Persicimonas caeni: one gene and its partner. The protein of the gene in region 1 interacts with the protein of each later gene in a pairwise test. Links are inferred from orthologs where the notes say so. Each region holds a gene or a part of one and is shown in the gene's direction. Other genes may lie near its edges. The genes, in order: ligA and leuS.

Evidence for each region.
Region 2: the proteins of ligA (region 1) and leuS interact in binary tests that used the Escherichia coli proteins (3 or more experiments, as listed by UniProt). The link is inferred for Persicimonas caeni from one-to-one orthologs.

Annotation. Positions count from the first base shown.
Region 1 is NZ_CP041186.1:3,441,870-3,451,668, reverse strand. Bases 3,269-6,261 are described here. They hold ligA (NAD-dependent DNA ligase LigA), read left to right. Parts: upstream 3,269-3,719; coding sequence 3,720-5,804; downstream 5,805-6,261. Other genes in these bases: FIV42_RS12765 (hypothetical protein), read right to left, coding at 5,829-6,261; FIV42_RS12775 (hypothetical protein), read right to left, coding at 3,269-3,481. Also shown: FIV42_RS12795 (2-hydroxymuconic semialdehyde dehydrogenase), read left to right, coding at 13-1,467; FIV42_RS12790 (RidA family protein), read left to right, coding at 1,470-1,886; panD (aspartate 1-decarboxylase), read right to left, coding at 1,958-2,365; FIV42_RS12780 (putative signal transducing protein), read right to left, coding at 2,514-2,984; more of FIV42_RS12775, read right to left, coding at 3,218-3,268; more of FIV42_RS12765, read right to left, coding at 6,262-6,365; FIV42_RS12760 (hypothetical protein), read left to right, coding at 6,616-7,587; FIV42_RS12755 (variable surface family protein), read left to right, coding at 9,384-9,799. UniProt on the Escherichia coli protein: DNA ligase that catalyzes the formation of phosphodiester linkages between 5'-phosphoryl and 3'-hydroxyl groups in double-stranded DNA using NAD as a coenzyme and as the energy source for the reaction.
Region 2 is NZ_CP041186.1:6,566,497-6,576,424, reverse strand. Bases 4,670-7,791 are described here. They hold leuS (leucine--tRNA ligase), read left to right. Parts: upstream 4,670-4,994; coding sequence 4,995-7,589; downstream 7,590-7,791. Also shown: FIV42_RS24360 (hypothetical protein), read left to right, coding at 1-672; hemF (oxygen-dependent coproporphyrinogen oxidase), read right to left, coding at 791-1,696; FIV42_RS24350 (hypothetical protein), read right to left, coding at 1,717-2,934; FIV42_RS24345 (M23 family metallopeptidase), read left to right, coding at 3,002-4,027; FIV42_RS24335 (alpha-ketoacid dehydrogenase subunit alpha/beta), read left to right, coding at 8,426-9,928.

The DNA of each region.
Region 1 (9,799 bases):
GACCCACCCTCCATGTTCAAACACTTCATCAACGGCGAATTCGTCCCCTCCACGTCGGGACGCACCTTCGACAACATCAACCCCGTCACCGGCGAGCTGGTCGGCAAGGTCGCCGAGGGCGGCGAAGAGGAGGTCGATCGCGCCGTCGCGGCCGCCCAGCGCGCCCTCGAAGGCCCCTGGGGCACGATGCCTAGGCTCGAGCGACTCGACCTGTTGGAGAAGGTCGCCGAGGGGATCGAGGCGCGCTTCGACGACTTTCTGGCCGCCGAAATCGCCGACACCGGCAAGCCCAAGCGCTTCGCCTCCAAGGTCGATATCCCGCGCGGGGCGGCCAACCTGAAGTTCTTCGCGAACCTGGCGCGCAACCTCGAGTCGCAGTCGTACACGATGGACACCTCCGACGGCGGCAAGGCCCTGAGCTACGTGCTCCGCGAGCCGGTCGGCGTGGTCGGGGTCATCTCGCCGTGGAACCTGCCGCTGCTCTTGCTCACCTGGAAGCTCGGCCCGGCGCTCGCCATGGGCAACACGGTGGTGGTCAAGCCGTCGGAGGAGACGCCCGGCACGGCCACGCTGCTTGGAGAGGTCTTCGACGAGGTGGGCGTGCCGCCCGGCGTCTACAACGTCGTCAACGGGCTCGGCCCCAACTCCGCCGGCGAAGCGATTACGCGCCACCCGGGCATCTCGGCGATCACGTTCACCGGCGAGAGCCGCACCGGCCAGATCATCCAGAAAGCCTCGGCCGAATCGCTCAAGTCGCTCTCGTTCGAGCTCGGCGGCAAGAACCCGGCGCTCATCTTCGCCGACTGCGACTTCGACGCCGCCGTGGCCGGCACGACGCGCTCGGTCTTCGCCAACTGCGGGCAGGTCTGCCTGTGCTCCGAGCGCGTCTATGTCGAGCGCCCCATCTTCGACGACTTCGTGGCCGCGCTCAAAGAGAAGGCCGAGGACCTGAAGATGGGCGACCCGTTCGACGAGGCGACCGGGTTCGGCCCGCTCATCTCCGAGGAGCACCGCCAGAAGGTCCTCTCGTACTACGAACTCGCCCGCGAGGAGGGCGCCACGGTGGTCACCGGCGGCGGCATCCCCGAACTCGACGCGCCCTACTCGAACGGGTTTTACGTCGAGCCCACGATTTGGACTGGCCTGGCCGACGACGCGCGGTGTATGCGCGAGGAAGTCTTCGGGCCGGTCTGCCACATCCGCCCGTTCGACACCGACGACGAGGCGATCGCGCTCGCCAACGACAGCGACTACGGACTCGCCGCGGCGATCTGGACGCAAAACCTCGAGCGCGCCCATAAGGTCGCCGCCCGGGTCGAGACCGGCATGGTCTGGCTCAACACCTGGTTTTTACGCGACCTTCGCACCCCGTTCGGCGGCGTGAAGCTCAGCGGCGTCGGCCGCGAGGGCGGCATGCACTCGCTCGACTTCTATAGCGAATTGAAGACTGTTTGCACCAAGCTGTAGCCATGACCAAATCATATACTGTCGAAGAACTCGCCCAGCCCCTGGCCCACTACCCGCACGCGCGGCGCGTCGGTGACCTGATCTTTGTGTCCGGCGTGTCGTGCCGTCGCGCCGACAACACCCACAAGGGCGTGACCATCCACGAGGACGGCACAGTCGAAAAGAATATCGGCGAGCAGGCCGAGGCCGTGCTCGACAATATCGACCGCATCCTCAACGAGGCCGGCTCCGGGCTGGGCGACGTGGTCGACATCACCGTCTTCCTCGTCGACATGGACGACTACGGCGGGTTCAACGAGGTCTACAACCGCTACTTCGACGCCGAGACCGGCCCCACGCGCACCACCGTGGCCGTGCACCAACTTCCCCACCCCAATCTGCTGGTCGAACTGAAGGTCGTCGCCTACGCGCCTCAGTAACTCCCCCAAGACACAAAAAAGGCGGACGACAAGCGTCCGCCTTTTGGAGAAGCCGCGTTGCGCCGGCCGGCTCAGCTGCCGGTGGCGTCGTATTTGGCGGGCATCTTCGGGCCCGGAGTCTCGGGCTCCGTGCTCACGATTTTGTTGTTCTCGTCGACGCGCACGCATTTGCCGACGTGGTTGCGCGCCTCTTCGCCGTCCATCTGCACGTAGGTGCACAGGATGACGATGTCGCCCGGGTCGTTCAGGTGGGCGGCAGCGCCGTTGACGCAAATGACGCCCGAGCCCGACGGGCCGGGGATGGCGTAGGTTTCGAGGCGAGTGCCCTGGGTGACGTTCCAGATGCAGATCCACTCGTAGGGCAGGATATCGGCTGCCTCGAGAAGATCGGTGTCGATCGTGACGCTTCCCTCGTAGTGGAGGTCGGCGTGAGTCACTGTGGCGCGGTGAATCTTGCTGTACATCATCTTACGGCGCATAACAGCGATACTCCGTGTGGTATTTATAGAACTCTCGAGCGGCCTATCGAGTCGAACCGCCCGTCTCGTGCGCTTCTTCGGCGCGTCGTTATAACAGAGAAATCCGGCCTCGTCGAGAAGGCAACCCGCGAGCCGGGTGAGCGTCGATTCAGCGAAACAGCTTCATCTTCCACGACCTGCCGCAGCCGCGGCACGACCAGCGTCGGCTCAAAAAGGGCACCGGGATGCCCAGCAGCAAAATCGACAGGAAGATGAGCGGCCGGGAGAATTTCTCGTAGAAGACCTCGGTCGACCCGCATGAGGGGCAACTGTGGGCGTCGTCGTCGGCCTGGCTGCCGTCGAAGGTCCAGTCGGGGTCGACGGCCGTCCAGTCGATATCGTCGCGTTCGCTCTGGTGGCGCTCCAACTCCTCCTCGACGAGCACTCGCGCGCGCTGGGCGTCGGCGGCGCGCACCTGCAACTTCACGCCCCCGATGGCGTTCGAGTAAAACCAGTTGGCGCTGATGGTGTGCGCGTCGGCCAGAAAACAGGGAATCCCCTCGGTCTCGAGGCGCGCGCGGACCAGATGTCCTTCAATGGGTTGGCTGAACGTGGCAACGGTGATCAGGCTATTCGACATAAAGCTCACATCGCGAAAACAAGCCAGCGCCGGAGGGCGTGACGCAGCGTCACTTTAAGGCTAGGGCGAAGCGCCGTGAAGCATCTTCTCGGCCGCGCTCGCCCGCCAAGGGCCTCCAGCCTTCAAGAAACTGACGGTCGCGTCGCCAAATTTCGGACATTCATGTCATGGCTGGTGCAACGATTGCCCCGTTCGCGATGGGCGTCACTGCTGTGAACTTTTTGCGTACCGGCTTACTCGGTCCCCGCCTGCCGAGCCTTGCGCGCACGCACCGCGGCGTTCCAGACCCGCTGGATCGTCTCGATGAGCCCCAACCCCTCGCGAGACGCCGAGTTGAGCACCAGAGTGCGCCCACGGTCGTATGAGGCGCATACAAGGCGGTCGCCGTAAAAGACGCGCACGTCGTTCGAGGACCCTTCGTTGACCAGCCGCGCGATGGTGCCGGCGAGGCGGTAGCGTTCTGCGTCGGACGACTTTTGCTGGTGTTTGTTCGCCATAGCTCGTTCTCCTCAGGTGGTTCGTCTACCCAGATAAGCAGCAAGTCCCGTGCCAACAAGACTCGCGCCTCTCCGTACCAACGCAGCAAATCACCCTTGGATCTAATATGCCTCCCCGGTGGCCTGCGCTTGGCCCGTGCTTGGCCTGCGCTTGGCTCGCGCTTGGCCAGACAAGCCCGCTTTAACCCGCACGTCTCGTGCTGACATTGCGCTCGAACTGCTATGACGGGAGCAAATGATGAATGCCGACAATCCCTTTGTCAGAGATCCGCAGCTCGACTTCGACGACGTCGACACCTTGAGCGACGACCAAGCCAGAGAGCAGGTCGAGAGGCTTCGCGAGGCGCTCGACTTCCACGATTACCGCTACTACGTCCAAAACGACCCGGTGATCGCCGATCGCGCCTACGACCAGCTCTTCCGTCGGCTCGAAGCGCTCGAGGAGGCCTTCCCCGAGCTGCAGTCGCCGAATTCGCCCACCCGCCGCGTCGGCGCCGAGCCGCTCGACTCGCTCGAGCGTGTCGAGCACGTCGCCCCGATGCTCAGCCTCAACGCCGAGTTCGAGGCCGACAACGTCGCCGGGTTCGACAAGTTCATCCGCGACAACCTCGACGGCGGCGAGTTTACCTACGTGTGCGAGCCCAAATTCGACGGCCTCTCCGTCGAGATTCTCTATGAAAATGGCGAGCTTACCCGCGCCTCTACCCGCGGCAACGGCGAAGAAGGCGAGCTCGTCACCGACAACGTGCGCACCATCCACGCGGTGCCCCTGCGGCTGCAGGGCGACGATTATCCCGACTTTTTGGCGGTGCGCGGCGAGGTGCTCATGCCCAAGTCGGGCTTCCAGGAGCTCAACAAGCGGCGCATCGAGCGCGGCGACGACCCGTTCGCCAACCCGCGAAACGCCGCCGCCGGCACCGTGCGCCTGCTCGACCCGTCGCAGGTCGCCCAGCGTCCGCTCGACATCTTCTTTTACGACGTGATGGACGCCTCCGCGCCGGTCGCCGAGACCGAGTGCCGCGTGCTCGACCGCTTTCCCAGGTGGGGCCTCAAGATCGACGAGCACAGCCGCCGCTGCGAGACCCTCGAGGAGGTCGAGGCGTTCTACGCCAGCCTCGAGGAGGTGCGCGACGAGCTCGACTACGAGATCGACGGGATGGTCATCAAGGTCAACGAGTTCGCCCACCGTGAGCGCCTGGGCGTGCGCTCGCGCAGCCCCAGGTGGGCGCTGGCGTGGAAGTTCACGCCCAAAAAGGAGATCACCACCCTCGAGCAGATCGTCGTGCAGGTCGGCCGCACCGGCAAGCTCACCCCCGTGGCGCTGCTCGACCCGGTCGACGTGGGCGGGGTGACCGTCAGCCGGGCGACCTTGCACAATATCGAGGAGGTCCACGCCAAAGACGTGCGCGTGGGCGACACCGTGCGCATCCAGCGCGCCGGCGACGTGATCCCGGAGGTCGTCGAGCGAATTGATACAGCCAACGAGAAGGGCGGCGAGGACGAGCGCGGCGAGCCCTTCGAGATGCCCGAGCACTGCCCGAGCTGCGGCGCCGAGGTCGTGCGCGAGGGGCCCAATCACTTCTGCCCCAACGGCATGAGCTGCCCGGCGCAGCTACGCGGGCGCATCCAGCACTTCGCCGCGCGCAACGCCATGGACATCGAGGGCCTGGGCGAAGAGACCGTCGAGCAGCTCGTCTCGCGCGAGATGGTCCGCTCCATCCCCGACCTGTACGAACTCGACGTCGACGCTATCGCCGGCCTCGAGCGCTTCGCCGACAAGTCTGCCCGAAAGCTCTACGACAATATCCAGGGCTCCAAAAAGGTCCGCCTCCATCGCTTTTTGTTCGCCCTCGGCATCCCCATGGTCGGCCAGCATACCGCTCGCCTCTTAGCCGAGGCGTTCGGCTCGCTCGACGCCCTTCGTGATGCGGACGAAGAGGCGTTGTTGGAGGTGTCGGGTGTGGGCTCGGAGATCGCCGGCAGCGTGGTCGACTTCTTCGACGAGGAGCAAAACGAGCGCGCCCTCGAGCGCCTCTTCGACATGGGCTTGGAGCTCGAAGAGCCACCGTCGGCAGGCGGCGAAGCAGAGCGCCCGCTCGAGGGCAAGAAGTTCGTCTTTACGGGGAGCCTCGCCGACTTCACGCGCAGCGAGGCGAAGCGGCGCGTCGAAGATCTCGGCGCGCGCGCCACCTCCAGCGTCAGCGGAGAGACCGATTATGTGGTCGTGGGTGACAACCCGGGCAGCAAGCTCGACCAGGCGCGGGAACTCGGCGTCGAGATCTTGGACGAAGAGGCGTTCGGCGAGCTCTTGTCGGGTCTCTAGATGCTTGTCGGGTCTAGATGCAAGCTAGCGCGCGTCGATAAAGCCGCCGCCGGCCTGCGGACGCCCGCCGTAGGGCGGCTGCATCTCGTAGTCCTCGAGGCTCAACCCGGCGACGATATTGAGCGCGTCTTCCATCTCGCGCAGCCACTGGGTGGGAAGCTGCATGAGCCGGTAGGTGCACCCGGCGCCGGTGCACGTGTCGCGCACGCAGACGAACCGGTACGGCACCGTCTGGCGGCGAAGCGCGCGGTTGACCCCGTCGAGCACCTGGCGCACCGCCGTCTGCAGGGTGGCGGTGATGGGCTGCTCGTAGTCGAGGCGCAGCTCGAAGCGGCTGCCTTCGACCTCGAACGAAAAGATCTCGCAGGTGCCGTTCTCGACGTGATCGATCTCGCCGAACTGGAACGACTCTGCTCCAAGCGTGGCCATCTTCTGGAGCAACTGCCTCCCCAGCCCGTTCGGGCCGAGCACGCGCGTCCAATCGAGCTCGTTGAGGGTTAAGTCGACATCAAACGCGAAACTGTCTTGTTTCAAGAGTTCGATCTTGGCCTGTGTGTCCACGTTTCAACTCCCTCGCAGCGTGATTACGTCGAAATGGCGCGACCGCTTTACACCAAAACAACCCGCGGTGCATTAAAATTAATAGACACATGTCAAAACGCGGGCAATAGATGACAGGCGAGGCAGCTTGCCAAAATCGTGCCAAGAGATAGTGAATTTCTTTGGCGTCGGGACAGTCTCACCGTACAACTGAGAACGTGGAACTGACCGATTGTATGGCTTCGAGGGCAGGCAGATGAAGTACGCAAAGATGAGTCGAATGACTGTGGTGGCGCTCGCGGCGGCGACGAGCATGTTGTTGGCCCACCAGGGCGTGGCCAGCGCCGAGTCGGCGCCCGACGCCGAGCTCGCCCGCTCGGGCGGCGCGGCGCCCGGCTCGACCGACGAGGGCCACGCCGGAGCCCGCACCCGGCGCTCCTACGAGACGGACAGCTCCTCGGAGTCCGACTCGAAGTCGAAATCCCGCTCGCGCTCCCGGTCGCGCTCGCGCTCCAAAAAGTCGAAGAACACCTCGGTCAAAAAGCCCTCCTCGAGGTCCACCAAAACGAGCAGCCGAAAGCCTCGCCGAAAGCGCTCGCGCGAGGTCACCGCCACGGTCGACGTGGGCGTGGGCCCGGCGTTCTACGCCTTCGGCAACCCGCTGAGCGGCGGTGCGCTGCTGTCGGGCCCGATCTACGAAGACCAGCCCTGGCACTACGGGCTTCGCTTCGACGCCGCCGCGATCATCGACTACGAGTTCTACCGCAAAAACCGCCACCTCGTGCCTCGTAAGTACCGGGGCATGTTCAAGCCCGACACCGAGATCCGCTACGCCCCGGCGGCCGTGGCGCTGATCCCGCGCAATATCTACTTCTCCCCCAAGACCAAGAATACCGGCGTCTACGGCGCCACCTGGGAGCTCGCTCGCCTGGGCCTCTCCCTCGTCAAGACCTCGTCGACGCGGCTAAGCGTGGGCGCCGGCGCGCTGCTCACCTACGCCTACATCGACTCTGACGTCTTCGAGTCGACCCACTTTCTGCGCCCGGGCGCCAGCGTCGGCGTCGAATTGGGCACGATGTTCTCGGAGACCTGGGGCATGAGCCTGGGCTGGGACTCGAACTTCTACCTGCCCCAAAATATCGGCGGCTCCATCCTCGAAGGCGACGACGACGACGCCCTGTGGCACGTCGGCGAGGGCTTTTTGATGATCCATTATCGCTTTCCGTACACCACGAAGCTTTGATACGCGCCTTGCAGGACACAAGCGTCTGCTATCGAAGTGAGCTCCACGCCTTGCAGGTCACAAGCGTCTGCTATTGAAGTAGAACTAGTATTGAAGGGCGGACGATTCGTTCCTCCATTGCGTGCGGCGACGTTCGGGTCGCTATCGAAGTGAGCTCCACGCCTTGCAGGTCACAAGCGTCTGCTATTGAAGTAGAACTAGTATTGAAGGGCGGACGATTCGTTCCTCCATTGCGTGCGGCGACGTTCGGGTCGCAGGAGAGTTTACACCTCTTCTGCGACCCGAGCGTATGTGACGCACAGGAGTCGCAACTCGTCCGCCCTTCAATGCTAGTTCCTTCAATAGAAGGCCGGCGTCGCTTGTAAGGCGCCCGCCGACACCCGTAAGGCGCCCGCCGACACCCGTCTGTAGCCCGCCGACACCCGTCTGTAGCCCGGCGTCACTCGTAAGGCGCCCGCCGAGCTGTGTCTGTAGCCCGCCAAGCTGTGTCTGTAGCTCGCCGAGCTGTGTCTGTAGCTCGCCGAGCTGTGTCTGTAGCCCGCCGAGCTGTGTCTGTAGCCCGCCGAGCTGTGTCTGTAGCTCGCCGAGCTGTGTCTGTAGCCCGCCGAGCTGTGTCTGTAGCCCGCCGAGCTGTGTCTGTAGCCCGCCGAGCTGTGTTTGTACCCAAGCAAGATCCGCCAGGCGCCCAGGTTTGATCAGCGATCGCCCGTCCAGGGGTGACGAGGCCGTTCGAGACCGCCGGGGTGACTCAACGCCCCGGCAATGGCATACCTCCCCCTTTCCCCAGCGATGCGGGCGCTTTTTTGGAGGGAGCCGGGGTCCGTCTCGGGCCCCGCACGTGTTCGAGCAAGGCGCGTGCCTTGCCTCAGACACGCGACAACACGGCGCCTGACACCGCGTCGACGGCTCCGTGATCGTGATCGTCGTCGTGATCGGCGGTTGTCGTTCGCGGCGAGACAAACGGCCGATCACGATCACGACGACGATCACGGCCGCACAACACGGTGCCTGACACCGCGTCGACGGCTCCGTGATCGTGATCGTGATCGTCGTCGTGATCGGCGGTTGTCGTTCGCGGCGAGACAAACGGCCGATCACGATCACGATCACGACGACGATCACGGCCGCATAACACGGTGCCTGACACCTCACCGTCAACCCACTTCGTGGGCCTCGATGGACGGGTTCGCCGACCACAACACGGTGTCTGGCACCTCGTCGTCGCGGGGTCCGTCTCGGGCCCCGCACGTGTTTGGGCAAGGCGTGTGCCTTGCAGGAAGACACGCAAGCTGGGGCGGGGACGCCCCAGGGCGGGCGAGGACGCCGCGCGGCCCGGCTGGGGCGGTGACGCCCCAGGGCGGGCGAGGACGCCGCGCGGCCCGGCTGGGGCGGGGACGCCCCAGGGCGGGCGAGGACGCCGCGCGCCCCGGGCAGGTTGTGCGCTTTCGCCATTTGTGTTGGATCGTGAGCCGGACGCCGTGACCGGTGCCGGCCGTCAACTCGGCGCGCTGCGCGCGCCATGGAGGTGGGTGGGCGCGCATCTAGCTTTCAGGCTTTCCGTCCACCGGGACAAGCCCGGTGGGGCGGCTGCCTCGCCGAACTGCGAAAACGAACCGCAGCTCAATCATTGAGCGAACCTGGCCAGGCGCCACGACTACCCCCCTGAAAATCTTGAACTTTGTACCAGAAACGCGTATCAAGGTTGTGTTAACTTGAAGCCGTGAACGGTACAGGATGGCACGGGCGAGCAGGGGGCGCGTGTGTCTTCGAGAACGCTGACTCAGCAGGAGTGTAGGATGATGCGCAGCACGTTTCGTTTGTTATGGATTGCCTTGATGGTGGCGGCGTTTGCCGCGGCCGGATGTGGGGACGACGGCGGGGGCAACAACAGCTCCTCGAACAACACCAACAACGGCGCAGACGCCGGCAACAACGACGCCGGCGGCGGCGACGGGGGCAACAACCTGCAGTGCGAGCACGAGTGCTCGATCATCGGCGCGATGCGCTGCGACGAGAGCGTCATCGAGGCGTGCACGGTCGACGCGAACGGCTGCAAGGTCTGGGAGGCGGGCGTCGACTGCGCGAACTCCGACAAGATCTGCGACGAGCAGGGCGACACCGCCGAGTGTGTCGGCGGCGCGGGTGAAACCTGCGACGACGGCGCCCAAAACCAGGACGAGACCGATGTCGACTGCGGCGGATCGGTCTGCGA
Region 2 (9,928 bases), 3.1 Mb from region 1 along the record:
GGCCAGCTGCTCAACTCCAGCGGCTGGCACCGCTCGCAGACCAACTTCGAGGCCGAAGTGCAACAGGTGGTCAACTGGACGGGCAACCGCTACGAAGAATTCGGGTTGAAGGTGACCAAAGAGGGGCTGACCGACATGCTGGGAAGCCAGTCGGCGACGCCCATCCGAACCGGCGCCGAGGTCATCTCGATCTACTTGAGCGACGAGGAGGCTCAGACCTTCCAGAACGACCCGCTCACCAGCCCGACCGGCAGCCAGCTCATGAGCGACTTCGTCTCCTACTTCGGCGGCAAGACCATCCCGGTCTCGCTGGTCGGTGACGGTCAGAGCTGCGGCAACTACGACGCCGCCTCCTACCGTCAGTTGGCCGCCTCCATCCAAGGCGCCTACGGCTCGCTGTGCCAGAGCCTCGAGCCGATCTTGGACCACATGCTCGACCTGGCCGCGGCGCGGGCGACGAACTACACGCTGCCGAGCTCGCCCATCGCCTCCTCGCTTCGAGTGTACGTGGGTGGACAGGCCGTCAGCCGAAGCCGCACCGACGGCTGGGACTACTTCCCCGAGACCAACAGCGTCGCCTTCTTCGGCCCGGCTCGCCCGCAGCTCGAAGACCCGGCAAACGGGGTCGCCGGCGAGCGCGTCGTGATCATCTACGATACGCTCAGCCCGTAAGTAGTAACGCCTAGCCCGGCTTCCCACCTAATAAGACGCCCCCGCAGGATTGTGACTCAATCCTGCGGGGGCGTCTTTTTTCGCAGACTCACCGATGAGGCCATCGGGTCGGGTCGGCCTACAGCCAATCCTTCGGGTTTTTCAACACATCAACGAGGCGCGCCTCCTCCGACCCCTCCTCGAGCTCGGGCGCATACTCCCAGCGCGCGGTCAGCGGCAGGCTCATCAGAATAGACTCGATGCGCCCTTTGGTGCGCAGGCCGAACTTCGTGCCCCGGTCGTAGACCAGGTTGAACTCGACGTAGCGGCCGCGGCGCATCTGCTGCCACTCTCTGTGCCCCTCGTCGAAGTCCATGTCGTGGCGGCGCTCGATAATCGGCATATAGGCGGGCAAGAAGGCGTGGGCGCAGTCGCTCACGAACCCGAACAGGTCTTCGGTGGCCGTCTCCTCGTCGCCCAGGGGCTCGTGCAGGTTGTCGAAGAAGATGCCGCCCACGCCGCGCGCCTCCTCGCGGTGCTCGATGTAGAAATACTCGTCACACCATTTCTTGTAGCGCGGGTAGAAGTCGGGGTGGTGCTTGTCGCAGGCCTCTTTGTGCACGCGGTGGAAATGCTCGGCGTCCTCTTCGAACAGGTACGCCGGGGTCAGGTCGGAGCCGCCGCCGAACCACCAGGAGCCGGGCTCGGAGCCGTCGCCGCGCTCGAAGTAGCGGTAGTTGGCGTGCACGGTGGGCGCCATCGGGTTGTGCGGGTGGATGACGAGGCTGACGCCTGTGGCCCAGAACGACAGGTCCTCGATGTGGCCGCCGCCGCCCATCTGGCGGGCGGCCTGCTCGCTCAGCTCGCCCTCGACGACCGAGACGCCGACGCCGGCCTTTTCGAAGATATTGCCCTCCTGGAGCACGCGGCTTCGGCCGCCTCCGCCGCCGGGGCGCTCCCACTCGTCCTCGCGAAACTCCATGCCGTCGAGTTCGGCCAGCGCGGTGGTGATATCGTCTTGGACCCCGAAGACGAGGTCGGTCATCTTTTTGCGGACGTCGAAGCTCACAGTTGGCCTTCCTTTTTTAGTTTTCGTAGCTCTTCTTGGACGCGATAGGCCTGCCGCTCGATGCGCTCGACGTACTTGCCGTACTGGGGCGCGCGGCCGGCGAAGAATGCGTGGTGATTCAAATACAATAGGTAGCCCGCCATCGCCTTGTCGCCGTCGCGGGCGTGCTCGTGGATGCGCTCGACGGTGTCGTCGACGTTGCGCTTGGCGCGGTGGGCGAGCTGGTTGGCCAGCCGGCGCGCCTCGAAGACGAGCACTTCGGCGCAGTCGGCGAACGGCTCGCGGCGCCACGGCTTCTGGGACAACAGGTCGTCGATCCGGTCGGCCTCGCCCCGCCAGCGCTTGGTGGTGTCGTAGAGCATCTCGTAGAAGTCGGGACGCTCACCGGCGAGGTCGGCGTAGAAGTCGTAGAACTTGGCGAATTGCTCGTCGAGGCGCGACTTGGCGGCGCGCAGCGAGCGAAACTCCCACCATTTTTTGAGTTCGTCGGTCAAGCGCCCGTCGAAGATATTCTTGACCGTCGCCAGCCAATCTTGCTTGGAGGCCTCGTCGACGTCGACGCCGCGCCCGATGGGCATCTGCTCGTCGGCGCTCACGGTCATCAGAAGCGGCTCGAGGTCCTCGCGCGACACGCGCCGGTCGTCGACCGAGCCGTGCACCACGAGCCCCAGCTCGCGCTCGGCCTGCTCGCGCTCCTCGTCGTCGAGCACCTCGCCCACCACCGCGGGCATCTCCTCGCCCTTGCGCACAAGTGCAGTCGAGTCGCCCTTGGGCCCGGCGCCCTTCTGGCGGCGCCCGCCGGGCAAGAGCTTTCGGTCGCGCACGGTCAGCGTGGGGATCTTTCGGCGGTGGCCGGTCTGGCGGTGGTCGCGGTAGAACTCCTGGATGGCCGCCAGGTTGTCCTCCAGAAAATCGGTGTAAGTGCCGTGGGCCTCGATGAGGTCGTCCAGGACGCTGTGGGCCTTCTCGAAGTCCTGCGGGGCCCGCGGCAAGATGCCGTGGTGGTCCATCAGGGCGAGGGCGTAGTCGCTCACGCCCAGGTCCCAGAAGACGTCGAACAGCGAGAGCGGCCGGCCGGCGTGGTCGACCTTCTCGAGCACCGCCTCGCGCAGGGCGAGCTGGCGCTTGCGGCGCTGGATCATCACCGCCGCGCTTCCGGCGCCGCCGCCGCTCAGCGCGATCAGCGTGATGATGAGGACGATGATGGGATCCACAGTTGACTCAGTCGGTCGGAGGGAGCAAGATCCACAAACCTAGAACACGCCCACGCAACGCCGTTCGATGCGTACACATTCCGCCGACAACATCGCCCCGAAGACGCCGCTGCCGGCCCTCTATGCGCTCGCCCTCTGCGTGCTCGCCGCCGTGGTGGCGGCCTCGGGCTGCACGGGCTTCGGCTCCACGCCGGTGTGCATGGCCGGCGCCAAGCTCGGGCCGCGCGGCAAATGTCAGACTCAGCGGGCGCCGCTGCACCATATCCCATTTAGAGAGGGTTTCAAGACGAAGGTCATGCAGGGCTTCCACGGCTACCTGAGCCACAAAGAAGACCTGGCCTTCTCCATCGACTACCGCTGCAAGGAGGGCACCCCTATCACCGCCTCGAAGAGCGGGCGGGTGTGGGCGATCCGCGAGGACAGCGACAAGGGCTGCCCCGATCCGTCGTGCGTCGAGGACGCCAACTACGTCATCCTGGACCACGGCGACGGCACCTACTCCGAGTACTACCACCTGCGCGAGCTGGGCGCGCTCGTCGAGCCCGGCGAGCAGGTCTGCGCCGGCCAGGTCATCGGCCTGTGCGGCAACACCGGCTTTTCGAGCGGCCCGCACCTGCACTTCGCGCTGACCGACTCCACCCGCCACACCGTGCCCGTGCGCATCTGGGAGGCGCGCGAGCGCGGCTACGGCTTCGTGGTCCCCGAGACCGAGTACACCTCCGAGAACAAAATCCGCGCCCAATGCCGCGACCGGGGCTTCTCGCAGATCCCCAAAGAGGCCTTCGCCCACCACGGAGTCATCCTCGACGGCGAGCTCCCCGCGGTCATCGACGACCCCGACCAGTCGCACCTCGTCCAGGGCACCTACCACGGCGACCACCCCAACATCGCCATCCACCGCAAGCTCATCGACGGCGGCAGCTGGATCGACGAATGCGTCCCCGTCGACGAAGACGGCGAGTTCTCCGCGCGCATCAAATGGCCCACCAAACGCTTCGAGGCGGGCACCTACTGGTTCATGATCACCGGCGCCGACAAGGATTGCTTGGCGCCCGGGTGGGCGTGGAGCTACAAGGTGCAGGTCTGGGAGTGATCGCGCCTGCGGCGCGGTCTTGGGTCTTGGTGGGTGGCTCGCAGGGGGTCGTAGCAAGCTCGCAGGGGGTCGCAGCAAACTCGCAGGGGGTCCCCGCGAAGTCTGCGTCCTTGTAGCGCGCTCGCCGTCCTTCCCGCGACGTCTATCGTCCTTGCGGCGCGCTCGCCGTCCTTCCCGCGACGTCTATCGTCTTTGCAGCACACTCGCCGTTCTTGCGGCGCGCTCGCCGCCCTTCCCTCGACGTCTATCGTCCCCGTAGCACGCTCGCCGTCCTTGCGGCGACGTCCATCGTCTTTGCAGCACACTCGCCGCGCTTGCGGCGCGCTCGCCGTCCTTCCCTCGACGTCCATCGTCCCCGTAGCGTGCTCGCCGTCCTTGCGGCGCGCGCGACGTCCTCGTAGCGCGCGCGGCGTCTTCCCCGCGACGGCGCGGGGTTTATCATGGGGCGACGGGCGCTCGAGATTCTTGGGGCGCTCTTTCCCCGGACTCCCTCCGCTTCGCTGCGGTCGCCCCGGGGCTACCGAGGCCTCGCAAACGGCGCTCGGCGCGGCGCCCCAACGGCGGGCGCCTTGGTGGTCTCACCGACACGTGTCCACGGGACCTACCAAGGCGCCGTAGTTTGGCGCCGCGCCGGAGTGAAGCGAAGCGAAACGAAGGCCTCGGTAGCCCGGGGCGACCGGAGGGAGTCCCGGGAGAACGCGCGCCTAGACTTGAAGCCCGGGGCACCTTGTTCTAAGTACGTCAACGTACGTTTTGTGGCTCATGTAAAGCCCTCGCCGTTCGAAACTTGGCGCTGATTCGCCACGGTTCTTGGTTTTTGGTTTTTGGTTCCATCCCGTCGATGCTCATCGCGAGTTGGAGAGTCGATGGCGCCCAAGAACCACTGCCGATGGCTTGTTCGACACGCTGCGGATAGCCCACACCAAGAACCAAGAACCAAGAACCAACCACCTATACAGAAGAGACCATGTCGAACTACAAGCCCGAAGAGATCGAGCCGAAGTGGCAGAAATTCTGGGAGGAGAACAAGACCTTCCAAGTCGAGGCCGACGAGAGCAAGCCCAAGTATTACGTCCTCGACATGTTTCCGTACCCGTCCGGCTCGGGCCTACACGTGGGCCACGTCGAGGGGTACACGGCCACCGACATCGTGGCGCGCTACAAGCGGGCGCGCGGGTTTAACGTACTCCACCCGATGGGGTGGGATGCGTTCGGGCTTCCCGCCGAGCAATACGCCATCAAGACGGGCACCCACCCGGCGGTCAAGACCGCCGAGAACGTGGCGACCTTCAAGCGCCAGCTCAAGGCGCTGGGCTTTAGCTACGACTGGGACCGCGAGATCAACACGACCGACCCGGGCTACTACAAGTGGACCCAGTGGATCTTCTTGCAGCTGTACCACCAGGGTCTGGCGTATGTGGCCGAGGTGCCTGTGAACTGGTGCCCCGCCCTGGGCACGGTGTTGGCGAACGAAGAGGTCATCGACGGCAAGAGCGAGCGCGGCGGCCACCCGGTCATCCGCAAGCCGATGCGCCAGTGGATGCTGGCGATCACCGAGTACGCCGACCGCCTGCTCGAGGATCTCGACGACATCGACTGGCCCGAGCACCTCAAGGACATGCAGCGCAACTGGATCGGCAAGTCGAAGGGCGCCGAGGTCGACTTCGCGGTCGACCCGGAGTCGGCCGACGGGCTCGAGGCCAATATCCGCGTGTTCACCACACGTCCCGACACCCTGTTCGGCGCCACCTACATGGTCCTGTCGCCCGAGCACCCGCTGGTCGACGAGCTGACCGACGAGGAGCACAAGCTCGAAGTCGAGGCGTACAAGAAAGAAGCCGCCATGAAGAGCGAGCTGCAGCGCACCGAGCTCCAAAAGGAGAAGTCGGGCGTGTTCACCGGCGCGTACGCCATCAACCCGGTCAACGACGAGAAGATCCCCATCTGGGTCGCCGACTACGTGCTCATGAGCTACGGCACCGGCGCCATCATGGCCGTGCCCGCCCACGACGAACGCGACTGGGAGTTCGCCAAAAAGTACGACATCGAGATCCGCGAGGTCGTCTCGGGCGGCGACGTCCAGGAGGAGGCCTACACGGGCGACGGCGAGTTGGTGAACTCCGGCTTGATCGACGGCCTGTCGGTCCCCGACGCCAAAAAGAAGATCACCGCGTGGCTCGAGGACGAGGGCAAGGGCAAGGGCACCATCAACTACAAGCTGCGCGACTGGCTGTTCAGCCGCCAGCGCTACTGGGGCGAGCCCTTCCCCATCATCCACCGCGACGACGGCGAGACGGTGCCGCTGCCCGAAGAGCAGCTGCCGCTGGAGCTCCCCGAGGTCGAGAAATACGAGCCGAGCGGCACCGGCGAGTCGCCCTTGGCGACCATCGACGAGTGGGTCGAGACGGTCGACCCCGAGTCGGGCATGACCGCGCGCCGCGAGACGAACACCATGCCGCAGTGGGCCGGCTCGTGCTGGTATTACCTGCGCTACCTCGACCCGCACAACGACGAGGAGCCCTGGGCCGAGAAGAAAGAAAAATACTGGATGCCCGTCGACCTATACGTCGGCGGCGCCGAGCACGCCGTGCTGCACCTTCTGTACGCGCGTTTCTGGCACAAGGTCCTGTACGACGTGGGCGTCGTCAGCACCAAAGAGCCGTTCCAGCGGGTGGTCAACCAGGGCATGATCCTGGGACGCACCTACCGGTACGCGGTCGACGAGAACGGCGAGCCGTTCAGCATGGTCGGCTACGACGGCGAGGTCGAAGCGCAAAGGGAGCGCGTCATCGCCCCCACCGACGTGCGCTGGGATAACGACACCCCGATGCACCCCGAGCACGACATCGAGCTCGACGTGCTCACCGAGAAGATGTCGAAGTCGCGCGGCAACGTCATCAACCCCGACGACGTCATCAAAGACTACGGCGCCGACTCGCTCAGGCTCTACGAGATGTTCATGGGCCCGCTCGAGCAGACCAAGCCGTGGGACCCGCGCGGGGTCAACGGCGTGCACCGCTTCCTGTCGCGCATCTGGCGCCTGACGGTGGGCGAGGACGGCGAGCTTAGCGACAACGTGCTCGACTACGAGCCGTCGGGCGACGAGCAGCGCGAGCTGCACAAGACCATCAAGAAGGTCACCGAGGACACCGGCAACCTGGACTTCAACACCGCCATCGCGGCGATGATGGAGTTCGTCAACTTCCTGTACAAACAGGACGACGTCAGCAAGCAGACCCTCGAGGCGCTGACCGTCATGGTCGCCCCGTACGCCCCGCACACGGCCGAAGAGCTGTGGGAGAAGCTGGGCAACGAGCCGTCGGTCGCCAACGCGGCCTGGCCGGAGTACGAAGAGGAGCTGACCAAAGAGGACACCGTCGAGGTGGCCGTGCAGGTCATGGGCAAGGTGCGCGGTGTGATCGAAGTGCCCGTCGACGCCGACGAGGAGACCGCCGTGGCGGCCGCCCGCGCCGAAGACAACGTCGAGCGCCACCTGGAGGGCAAGACGATTCGCAAGGTGATCTGGGTGCCGGGTCGGATCTTGAACTTCGTGGCGAACTGACTCTTCGAGTTTGCAGTCCCTTGCTTTTTGGCGGGGCCCCTCCGTCGGCTTGGCTACGCCGCGCCGACACCTCCCCGAGGCCTGAACGACGGCCCGGGGAGGTTTTTGCGCGTCTGGACCTGTTTCCTTTCCTGCAATCCCCTTTCGGTGCGAGTGCTTTCAGCTCTCGCTGGCGAGGGCAAGATGCCCACGCACCGAACCTTCTTTCGGGGCGAGTGCTTTCAGCTCTCGCTGGCGAGGGCAAGATGCCCACGCACCGAACCTTCTTTCGGGGCGAGTGCTTCCAGCTCTCGCTTACGAGGGCAAGATGCCCACGCACCGAACACATCGCGCTGTCGTCTTTCGGTGCGAGTGCTTCCAGCGCTCGCTTAAGAGGGCAAGATGCCCACGCACCGAACCTTCTTTCGCTGCGAGTGCCCCTCAGCGTCCGAAGTTTGACATGTGGCAGCTTGGCGAGGGGCTCCTTCCCGTGCGCAACGCCACGGGGTGTTTTTTGCGCGTCTGAATCACATTCCTTTCCTGCAATCCCCCTCCCCCGCGCGTCGTTCGCGCGAGGGAGGTGCCGAGCGTCTTCTGCGAGGCGGAGGGGACGCGTCGACAAGCAAGGAACGCCGATAACGCAGCGCGTCATACAAGAAGCACGCCAACACCCTATTTCCCTCCCTTGTCCCGCGCGTAACGCCTGTGCTAACACTTCCTTCCGGAAGACAAATTTCTCGATTTCAGGCGTGTGTCGAGAATCCGTAAGGGCGTCAGATTCCTGCGAAACTGGGCCCTCACAGCGGTACGGAGCATCCTCGCGCGCCGCACAATCATAAGGCGGGAAGAGGCAAAAAATGGCGACGAATATCGAGGGAAGTTCGGCAGACGAAATCCAGGCGAAGGCGAATGACGGCGCCGGCGGCGAGGCGAAGGCCCCTGCGGGCGACGGTGCATCGACCGACAAGTACGGCGGGCTGAGCCCCGACGAGTTGGTCCAGCTCTTTCGCGACATGTATACCTCGCGAAAGCTCGACGACGCTGAGATCAACCTGAAGCGCCAGCAAAAGATCTATTTCCAGATCTCGGGCGCCGGCCACGAAGCCGCGCTTGTGGGCGCAGCCAAGGCGATGAAGGCGGGCTACGATTGGTTCTACCCGTACTACCGCGACCGCGCCCTGTGCGTGGCGTTGGGTATGACCCCGCTGGAAGTCTTGGCCGAAGCCGTCGGCTCGAGCGAAGACCCCAACTCCGGTGGCCGCCAGATGCCGGCGCACTGGGGCCACAAAGACCTCAACATCGTCAGCCAGTCCTCGTGCACCGGCACCCAGGAATTGCAGGCCGCCGGCGCCGCCGAAGTCGGCCGCATCATGAGCCAGGTCGACGAGCTCAAGGACAAGACCGACCTCTACAAAGACGACGAGGTGGTCTACGTCTCCATCGGTGACGGCGCGTCGAGCGAAGGTGAGTTCTGGGAGGCGATCGGCACCGCGTCGACCTACAAGCTTCCGGTCATCTTCATGGTCGAGGACAACGGCTACGCCATCAGCGTGCCGAGCACCGAGCAGGTCCACGGCGGCTCGATTTCGAAGGCCTGCGCCGGCTTCGAGAACCTCTACATCACCGAGTACGACGGCTGCGACCCCATCGAGAGCTACGTCGAGGCCAAAAAGGCCGTCGAGTACGCCCGTTCGGGCAAGGGCCCGGCGCTTCTGCACGCCCACGTCATCCGCCCCTACAGCCACTCGATGTCGGACGACGAGAAGATGTACAAGCCCGACGCCGAGCGTGAGGCCGAGGCGGCCAAGGACCCGATCAAGACCTTCCCCGAGTTCCTCGTCGCCGAGGGCATCCTGACCGAAGAAGGCGTCGAAGAGGTCAAAGCCGAGGTCGAGCAGGCCGTGCGCGACGCGGTCGACGAGGCGCTCGAGCTGCCCACCCCGCATCCCGACACGGTGCTCGACTACGTGTGGAGCCCCGACGTCGACCCCACGAGCGACGAGTTCGACGTCGAGCCCCAGTGGGACGAGGAAGGCGGCGAGAAGACGATGGTCGACCTTCTGAACAACACGATGCGCACCGAGATGCGCCGCGACCCGCGCATCGTCATCTTCGGCGAGGACGTCGCCGACGTGACCAAGCAGGAGCTCGAGGGCGAGGTCAAGGGCAAGGGCGGCGTCTTCAAGGTCACCCACGGCCTGCAGTCCGAGTTTGGCTACCGCCGCGTGTTCAACAGCCCGCTGGCCGAGGCCAACATCATCGGCCGCGCCATCGGTATGGCCACCCGCGGCTTGAAGCCGGTCGTCGAGATCCAGTTCTTCGACTATATCTGGCCCGCCTACATGCAGCTCAAAAACGAG